3 regions of the Ferrimonas lipolytica genome follow, and region 3 is predicted to be linked to each of the others. Evidence: riboswitches for the same ligand, from Rfam matches in the RefSeq annotation. Region 3 holds a riboswitch; each other region holds the start of a gene.

Region 1 (3,284 bases), 920 kb from region 3:
TCACAGTGAAAAATTTATAAACGGTTGAACTTTTGTTAAAAGAGCAAAGGCAAAGGTAGATGAATAGATAGGATGCCGACATCACTGCGATAACATTATTAATATCATAAATGGACTTAAATCCATATAAAGACAATGCTATAAGAAAGCAAAGCCCACCACCACGATAAACCTTTAGGCTACTAGTAGAAAATTCAAAAAGCAGTATTCCTGAAATAAACATCAACAATCTAATGTGGCTATCAGAGATAAAGCTCAAGCCAAAGCCGACAATGGAAACCGTTAACCACATCGCAACCCTTGATGAGCGCTGCCACCCTTTTAATCGCAATGAAAATACAATTAGTGGGATAATGGCGTAGTAAAACACTTCATAACTCAATGACCACGAAACGGTAATCATTGGAACAATATCAAACAGGCCTGGCAGCAAGAGTAAGTTCTGAATAAGGTATAAAATAGCGCTATAGGTATCGGCTGGTATTTTGCTTTCACTAGGGAAGATGAAAGAGAGAATAATGTAAATTATAAATACGCAAAGGAATGTCGGGTATATCCGCTTAACTCGTTTCCGAACGTATTTTGTTGGGTCAAAAACTTTCCCTTTTAAGATTGATCCATAAATAAGGTAACCACTTAAAACAAAAAATAGGTCAACCCCTAAGTGACCAAAATGCATAACGAATGACAATATATCGCTAGAGATGCCGGCGGTAAATTTTTCAACGAAAGAAGAGTAGTGAACTAAAAAAACAAGAAATACCGCAATTCCTCGTAACCCCTCCATTGACAGTAGCATGTCATGGCCACCATGGGATATCTCCAGTTTTCCTACCAACCAATGCTTGATACTGTGTCGTTTTTTCATGGCATTCTCTATCTCTAAATTTTATCTATTACCATCTGTAGCACCCTATTTTATCGTTTCACCTAACCAAGGCGCATCGCACCTCAACTCTAGTGAGCAGAGGTTATTACCTCTTACGTAGTGCGATTTTTGCTATGTGCACCCATGCCATAACCGATAGCGCCCAACTCAGGCCTCCCTGATAAAATCGCACTAGTTTTCATTATCTCTTAGCAGAAGCTATTGATTAGCTTAAGCGTAGTTCAGATATCTCGATTTTTGGTATTGACGCTAACCTCAACCTAAAACCAATTGTTGCTTGCCTAACGAGTGCTTAATCTCGTTCATCTAAAGACGTCCAATAGACCTAATGAAACTCCATAACCCCAGCGCGCCCTTATAACTAAGAATGATCAACTTCACAGATTTATCATTCACCTCAATCGACAAAAGTTACTGTTTTATCTAAAAAATGACCAGCAAGACAGTCGAAAACCAGATACTGCATCCGAACTTAATGATTGAATCAGGCTCATCTGTGCGGCAGTCTGCCCCCGATCATAAAATAGGCAAACTGCCAACCGATGCGTTGTGCAGTGTGAAATTTAATCCAAGACAGCAGAAAAAGGCATAACCAGCGAAAGCTGGTGACGCAAAGTCTCCGGTCTAAGAGCGCGAGCTTAAGATAGCGGAACTACCTCATGTCGATGATGACTCAATAACTTGGCTCTTATCCCCAGGAGCCCCGATGTTGCTTCTTCCATCTACTGCGGCCATCTCGCTGCCTGATGTATTGAGGCACATTATGAATATCAGACACCCACTTAGTTCCACTCGAATAAAACCGATCGCACTCGCTATCGCGGCATTAGCCTTTACTACTACAAACAATCAAGCACTTGCAGCAGATAGAGTTGTCTTTAATGGGGCAGACAACTACGCTCAAATGGACTCATGGCAGCCAAAAGGGAATTTTAAGGTGATCGCATGGTTGGGCGACTTGAACCCCAACGAAGATGTTCAAACGGTATTGATCAGCAACAAGCAAACCTCTGAATACATCTCTGTTTCTCACAATACAGTTAAAGCGCAATGGGATAAAAACTACCCGGGAATCTACAACCAATTTGACTTCGCCAAAACAAAATACGTAGAGATAGAGGTTCGCGATGGCGTATTAATTGCGTCAGATGGCTTAACCAAAGGCGAAGTGTATAACGTTGGCATCACCCCTACGGATACCAGCTTTGACTGGTTGTTTCGCCGTGGCGGCGGCCACTACTCTGGTGAAATAGAAGGCATTGCGCTGATTGACCTGGATAATCCAGCGAACTCCCGTGCCTACGCCTTCGACCAAACACTGGGGATGGTTGAGGTGGGAGGCCATGCTTCAACAGCACCGCTTATTAACGTCAATGACGACGACTGGCAATCAAGTACGCACACCATAACTAACCCAGACCCGAGTCACTTTAGTGATAGCGATTGGCAAGCCGCATTTGGCTCTGACGAGGGTCAACCAACGCCAGATCCCATTCCAGACCCTACTCCGGATCCAACCCCAGCTCCCGCCCCTGAAGCCAACCAAACTGCGGTTCGATTTGATGGCAGTACTAGCTATGGTTCGTTTTCTGCTTGGATACCAAGCGGCAAGTTCCGTTTAATCGCACACTTAGCTGAAATCGCATCAGATTCCGGCGCCAAAACGATGTTGCTGAGCAGCTCCAATAGTTCGGAATACCTAAGCTTTAGTCACAATAATCTGCAAGGGCAATGGGGCAGCGATTATCCCGGCATATGGGGTAAATTCGACTTCAATAAGAGCAAATATATCGATATAACCATCGATCACGGCAGCTTAACTGCGTCCGACGGCACCAATGAAGCGACCGCTTTAGCAAGTGCCATTGATCCAACTCGAGTAGCCTACGATTGGGTTTACCGACGAGGCAATGGCTACTCCACTGGTGCATTACAATCGCTCACCTTGATCGATTACAACAACCCAGCTAACTCGCGTTCGTACGCCTTTGACAACGACCATGGCATGATCGAAGTCAATGGCTACGACGGTCGCCTACTCAACATCAATAACTCAAGCTGGATTGAGGGTGACCACATTGTCAGCAATCCAGCAGAAACACACTTTGACCAGCAACTATGGGACCAAGTCTACGGTAGCGAAGATACCACTACGCCAATTGAGCCGGTCGACCCAGAGCCTACCCCAGTAGATCCAGATCCAACGCCAATAGAGCCAGAAGATCCTACTCCTGTGGATCCTACTCCGGTAGACCCAGTAGACCCGATTGAGCCTGTACCAAGCCAACAATATAGTTTGGATTTTGATGGCAAAGGTGCCTATGCCTCCATCCCTTCATGGCAACCGACAGGTAAATTCAAAGTCATTGCTCATCTGTCGAAAATCAGCAACGAT
Region 2 (3,284 bases), 910 kb from region 3:
CGTAAGCGTAGTTCCAAGTACAGGTACCATCGCTGTTAAACTGTAAGTTGTCGCCAAAGAAGCCAACAATATCATTTACTCGTTGCTCCATTACGCTGTCGCCACCGCTGGTCCACTTGTCTACGTAGATCATTGCAACGGCCATGGTCATATTGTGGTTGTACGGTACTGGATTAGAGTACAAGCCGTTATCACCGTAGGCGTCATTCTGTTCGTTTACGTAGAAGTATGAACCCTGAATCGCCGCGTTCTTACTCACACTGTAGGATGAGTTATGGTTGTTGATGATTGTCGTAGCGCTTGCTAAGAAAGCATCAGCCTGAGTCATGTAACCTGTTTTGTCGTTACTCTTGATGTAATCAACAATACGCATGATTGGGTTAAGGATCTGACCATCAGACAATACCGCTAAACGGTATCCACCGTAAGGACGACGCCAGCCATCACCAATCTGGCTACGATCATTCAGGAACAGCTTCGGTGCTACCGAGTACGGTTCCGCCGAGATATTTAGCTCGCCCCGCTGAGCACGGTTAGTGTCAGTGTAGTCAAGCATACGCTGAGCCAGCTCTACTGCGTAATCTAAGTACTTATCATCGTTATAGGTTTCAGCCATGGTTAAGTATGCACGTAACCAATAGTGTCCGTGCCACGCGTATTCGCCATTATCGTTGGCGTTGGTGGTATTCATCATCGGACGACCATTACGTGAGAAATGCTCAAAGCTGGCGTCCCACTCTGCTTGGGTTGCAATAGTAGCTTCTGGCGCAGTGATTCCTTCATCAATCACTTTCCAGTCACTGCTAGCAACGTTATACAGTCGGTTAGCGCTACTTGGGGCACTGCTGTTCTCAATGATGTTCTGGTTGTCGTCAAAGCTATATGCGCGCAGATGATCGTTGTTACCGTAGTCAATAAAAGCTAAAGCTTGCAGGCTCGCTTGACTGTAGTCATTACCGTAGTGCATCGCCGAGTTGTAACTTTGGTAACCAATTGAGCTATCGCTCACTGACTCAGTAGTCTGACCATCTGAGACAGTGACAATGCCATTATTGATGTTTACTTCAGCGTAACCGGTTGTGCCAAAATCAAAGCGATTGTCTAAACGGATCTCTTTGCCATTAAACAGGCCAATAAACGAGTCTTCAGTTACCGCTAAATAGGCATTTGAACCGCTGGCCAAGTAGGCTTTGTCATCACTTAAGTCACGGACCCAGGCCACAATACGGTGTTCGCTTTGCGCCTGCCATGCATCAAAGTCAAAGTACGCGTCGGTGCCGTTAAAGCTAATAGCTCGAGCGTCTTCACCTAATAGCAGGTCGTTTTCAATTGGCTCTGGCTCTGGCTCCGGTTCTGGCTCTGGTTCTGGCTCTGGCTCTGGTTCTGGCTCTGGTTCAACCGGTACTACTGGATCCGGGTCAACAGGCTCTGGCTCAACCGGCTCTACTGGATCAGGCTCAACCGGAGTTGGGTCAACTGGATCAGTAATAGGCGCGTTGTCTACAGGTGGAGTTTCATCAATAGGATCCGAACTGCTACTACCGCCGCCGCATGCTGTCAGGGCGACAGTAAGCGCGCTAAGGGCGAAAATACGTTTTAATTTCGAAGTGTTCGATAAGTGCCGATTGGTCATAATATACTCCAATATCGGCAGACAAGGTGGCATGGGGCCTAAAACGGTCCGACATGTGGTAGTCCCGCTATCTCAAGCTGTGTTACTTCGCTTGAGACCGGAGACTTTGCGTCATCAGTTCACACTGACTTTGCCTTTGTCTGCTGTCGTGAATGTCGTCGCAATATAAATCATCTGCGACTCGATTTGATGGGGTGCATCTTACTGGCAACAATCAGGTGCTTCAAATTGGCTAAAAAATCGATTTGATAAACGACATCGATCTGATTTTTAAGTGAAATTTTTAGTTTTTGCCGATGGCTAGTAAAATTGTTCAAAATTTGAATTTTGATTTATATATCAGCACCTTGAGGCAGTTAATTGCCGGCCAAAATAGAAACAATATTTTTACATGGTGACTACTGGTTTCGCGGTACTGATCACACCATCGACTGAAATAATGTGAATTAGGCTGATTTTTATCCACCATTGTTAGCGGCTAACTTAGCCAATTGCTCTTTATTTAGGTGAAAACCACCATTTCAGCGCTACTACTTCTCTACTTGGCATCTATTTACCCTGCGATACAGCTTGTAAGTAATGAGTGGCTAGCCAACTAGTTTTCGGTGAGTTGTTAAGCGCTTTAATTCGAGGCTGTAGATGTGAAAAAACCAGCTGCGAATGCAACTGGCTTTGCTCTAAAAGTTATCCCAACGGGTTGGAGGGAATTACTGTTTCCACTTCAAGTGGGTTGCCCAACCTAAGTAGGCGCGTGACCAGTCTGGATCACCAAAGTGGCGCAGCACATAGCTGTTCATTTGACTGATGCGAGCATCATATTCCGCTAAGTCAGCCCAATCGTAGGTACTTGCTACTTGATCCATGATGGTAGCCACTCCGGTACCACTTACGTCGTACGCCAACACACCAGGAGCACCAAAGACCTTATCGGTTAGGGTTTTGGTTGCACAGTTGATTGTCTCGGCAGCAACGTAACCTTCATTATGTGCCGTTAACAAGAAACCGACATCCATGTGACCATGGCTGGTGTCTTCAATCTTGGTGTTACCGTTTACATCGTAAGCGTAGTTCCAAGTACAGGTACCATCGCTGTTGAACTGCAGGTTGTCGCCAAAGAAGCCAACGATATCGTGTACTCGTTGGCTCATCTGACTGTCACCACCACTGGTCCACTTATCCACATAGATCATAGCTACAGCAAAAGTCATGTTGTGGTTATACGGTAATGGATTGGAGTACAAGCCACTGTCACCATATAGGTCATTTTTGTCATTAACGTAAAAGTAGGAGCCCTGAATAGCGGCGTTCTTACTGGTACTGTACGAGGTGTTATGGTTATTGATGATTGTCGTAGCGCTTGCTAAGAAAGCATCAGCTTGGTTCATGTAACCGGATTTGTTGTTACTCTTGATGTAATCAACAATACGCATAATTGGATTAAGGATCTGGCCATCGGACAATACTGCCAAGCGATGCCCGCCGTATGGGCGACGCCAGCCATCACCAATCTTGCTGCGGTCATTCAGATACAGTTTTGGTGCTACCGAATACGGTTCTGAATAGATGTTTAACTCGCCACGTTTAGCACGATTGGCATCGGTGTAGTCGAGCATGCGTTGAGCCAGCTCAACTGCATAATCTAGGTACTTAT
Region 3 (3,284 bases):
ATGTTTAAGCGAGCACCAGAACCGTTGCTGCGGATGATCTCAGTGCACGAACTGGCACATTTAAAAGAGAAACAGCACGATAAGAACTTCTACGCCCTGTGCCAACATATGTTACCCAACTACCATCAATTGGAGTTGGCGACGCGGATGTGGTTAACCGAAGTGGAGTTAAATGGTCACCCCTATCAGAAATAGTAAGAGCCTACCGGAGCAGGCTCTGTTGTTAGTTGGTGTGGGTTAGGTAGCCTGCGGTTTAGATCGGCTCTCCGGCGCCACGCCAAAACTGAGTTACAACGATGGCTAACATGGGCTTACCGGAAGCTGATTGACCAGCGATTAAGTACTCACTTGGACCATAGTTGATGATCTGGCTGACTTTGCTCATGGTGAGATTGGCGTTGGTGGCTATTTGGTCGAGCGAATCGACGGGATAAGTATAGCCCGGTTCTTCCCTCTCGGGTTGATAATGGCTAACCAGATGGGCCGACGGGAAGAACACCAGTTCGTTGCTGACTTCAGCGTGAGAACCTTTCTCTTCAAGGGCTGCAGCGGCGCGGCCTAACTCCCATATCACCGTGTAACGCTGTGCTTTTCATCAGTCGGCTCCGCGTCGGTTTCAGCTTTGCGCTGCATATAACCAACCGCAATGGTGCCGTCTTGGCTGGCGGCAGTTAACCGATATAACCATGGATTTCCGTGCGCATTGATATGCAGTGCTTGTTCACCCACAACCGCTGGTGGTAGCTGCCCGGTTTGGTTTCGAACCAACCTTGCTGCTCGGCGTAAGAGGCGTATTCGGAATCGAGTTGGCGCAGCAGGGTATCGATACTGAATATCGGCGCGAAAGGGCTACCGGAATACTCAAAGGCTTGCGGGGTAGGTAGGGCATCACCGGGTTGTTTGCCTTCGCTCAGCACTACCGGCACCGGTTGATAAACACCATCATCGAAGTTAGCGCTTAATACCTTGCTACGATCGTTATCATTACTTATCTAAAATTGCTGCCACGGCTTACTGTCGTTGGTGCTTTTCAGTGTGACGACGTAGTTGGAGTCAAAGCCGCAGTTGTCGGCCTGCATGTTGACAGTAAAGGTAGCGGTAGCGGCGCCATAACGTTCCTGACTAGACTCATCGTTACGATAGCGAATTGGGTAGATCTCTTTGGTTGGGTCTCGTTTTAATTTGGTTACCGCGGTGATTTTACCATCTGTATTAATCAAGGCGTTGATCTGTCCAGGCTGATCGATAACGCAGGTAATAGGGACAAAAGCGGCTTGTGCAGCGGGCGTTAACGCAACTGCGGTCAGTAAAGCTAATGAAGTCCGTTTCATTTAAAAAAACCTTGTGAAGTACTAAACACAAAAGCATATGGCGTCACCCAGTAATGCAGCCCATAACAATTCCATGTTGCGCTGTCATTTTGCGTCCCAGCCTCACAACCGGTTTGCCGTTAGAGCTATCAATATTGGCCCTAGGGAGAGGGCTCGACGGCAACATCGTGGAAATAGTGCAGTTATTCAACAAGGCGGATAAACAATATCCAAGGCCTATAACTTTAGGTATCAATCTCTTACGCAAGGTTATGGCATTTTCTAGTGGTAAACTTGGCTATACAGGCTATCCAGTAGTCATTACAATGCGCCGCTGATTTAACCCAGAGGCAGCGGCATGAGTAATCGATTTGAACTATTGGCACCAGGTGGAGATATAGACTCTATCAAAGCGGCCATCGCAGCTGGTGCTGATGCTGTCTACTGTGGCTTAGATAAATTTAATGCCCGTCATCGTGCCGATAACCTCGATTTTGATGCACTCAATGGCGTGATCCGAGTTGCTCATCAGCACGGTTGTAAGATCTTTCTCACCCTTAACATCATTATTTTGCAGAGCGAGTTTGTCCAAATGTGGAAACTGCTCAACCTATTGCATAACAGCGATGTAGATGGGGTGATCTTGCAAGACATCGGTTTGTTTGGTTTGGTGAAGCAGCACTTTCCCCAGCTAGATGTGCACGCTTCAACCCAATCGAATACCCATAACAGCGGCCAGATTGAGTTCCTAAATCAACTTGGCGCGAGTCGGGTAAATCTGTCTCGTGAGCTTAGCCTCAAAGAGATCAAACCGTTGGCCAGCTTTGGTGCGGAGCGGGGCGTGCAGATGGAGGTGTTTGTGCATGGCTCCTATTGCATTGGCTTCTCTGGTTTGTGTTACATGAGCTCTGAGCACAATGGCTCTTCCGGCAATCGAGGTCGTTGCAGTCAGCCCTGTCGTGACCCTTACCAAACCACCGCGGCTGGCAGCGACTTCCCACTCAACATGAAAGACAACAGTGCCTTTAGCGATATGGCTGAGCTGGCGGACGCTGGGGTTTATTCATTGAAAGTGGAAGGGCGCATTAAGAAATCGCACTACGTTTACAGCGTGGTAGATCAGTGGCGCAAGCAGATTGATAACTACTGCCAAGATAAGCCGTTAGCGCAGAGTAGTGATCTGCTCTACACCGTATTTAACCGTGATTTTACTGCGGGCTTCCTCCATGGTGATATCAATCATTCGATGTACAGCAACAACCCTCGGGATAACAGCGCCTATCACTTTGCGAAGCAAGCGCAGATCAGCACCGAAGCTGAGTTTAAACAGATCAAGCGTGCGCTTTACGATGTTAAAACCGACATTATCAACCACGTTAGCGATGCCATTGCACCACTAGACATAAGTAAGCGCCCGCTAACATTGAGCCTGTCGGGCCAACACGGTGAACCATTAACGATCACACTTATCCGCGATCGTGGACAAGCTGCGCAGGTGTGGACGCTGCAATCCTCTTCAGCGTTAATCAGTGCCGATAAACGTCAATTGGATATCGATACCCTGCTACCGATCTTCAAGCCCCTTAATGACGCCAATCATCAGTTGCAACCATTGCAGCTGTTAAGCCTAGGTGAGCAGCTGTTGTTACCATTTGCTGAGCTAACCGCAATGCGTGAGCAACTGTTTACTTACCTGCGTGACGGCAAGCCGCTGCAACCAGAAGTTGCCTTACCTGCGGCGCCACAAAAGCAGACCCGAACCGAAACCGCAAAGCTGGCGGTATTGTTAAACCGAGCACCGAGTGAGGCGCTGTTGCAGCAGCCGGTTGAGCTCTACTACCAGTTACCGGAGGCGCTGGATCGCCAGTTTGATGCCATGGTTGAGCTGTTCACTGAGCAGCCGCGATTGTTGCCGTGGTTTCCAGCTATCTTACTGGGTAAACACTTCGACGCAGCTAAGCGTTTTCTTGAACG

The links. Region 3 has a riboswitch for cyclic di-GMP ahead of HER31_RS12975 (hypothetical protein). Riboswitches for the same ligand answer to the same signal wherever they lie in the genome.
Region 1: it holds a riboswitch for cyclic di-GMP, as region 3 does, so the genes downstream of both, HER31_RS18940 (hypothetical protein) here and HER31_RS12975 (hypothetical protein) in region 3, are expected to answer to the same signal.
Region 2: it holds a riboswitch for cyclic di-GMP, as region 3 does, so the genes downstream of both, HER31_RS18755 (hypothetical protein) here and HER31_RS12975 (hypothetical protein) in region 3, are expected to answer to the same signal.

Annotation. Positions count from the first base shown of each region.
Region 1 is NZ_CP051180.1:3,752,925-3,756,208, reverse strand. It holds gene HER31_RS17010 (acyltransferase family protein) at 1-868, opposite strand, end outside; cyclic di-GMP riboswitch class I at 1,465-1,549, shown strand; gene HER31_RS18940 (hypothetical protein) at 1,653-3,284, shown strand, end outside.
Region 2 is NZ_CP051180.1:3,748,254-3,751,537, forward strand. It holds gene HER31_RS18755 (hypothetical protein) at 1-1,633, opposite strand, end outside; cyclic di-GMP riboswitch class I at 1,688-1,778, opposite strand; gene HER31_RS18940 (hypothetical protein) at 2,341-3,284, opposite strand, start outside.
Region 3 is NZ_CP051180.1:2,833,333-2,836,616, reverse strand. It holds gene HER31_RS12990 (M48 metallopeptidase family protein) at 1-195, shown strand, start outside; gene HER31_RS12985 (hypothetical protein) at 254-574, opposite strand; gene HER31_RS12980 (hypothetical protein) at 672-926, opposite strand; gene HER31_RS12975 (hypothetical protein) at 993-1,331, opposite strand; cyclic di-GMP riboswitch class I at 1,378-1,459, opposite strand; gene HER31_RS12970 (peptidase U32 family protein) at 1,669-3,284, shown strand, end outside.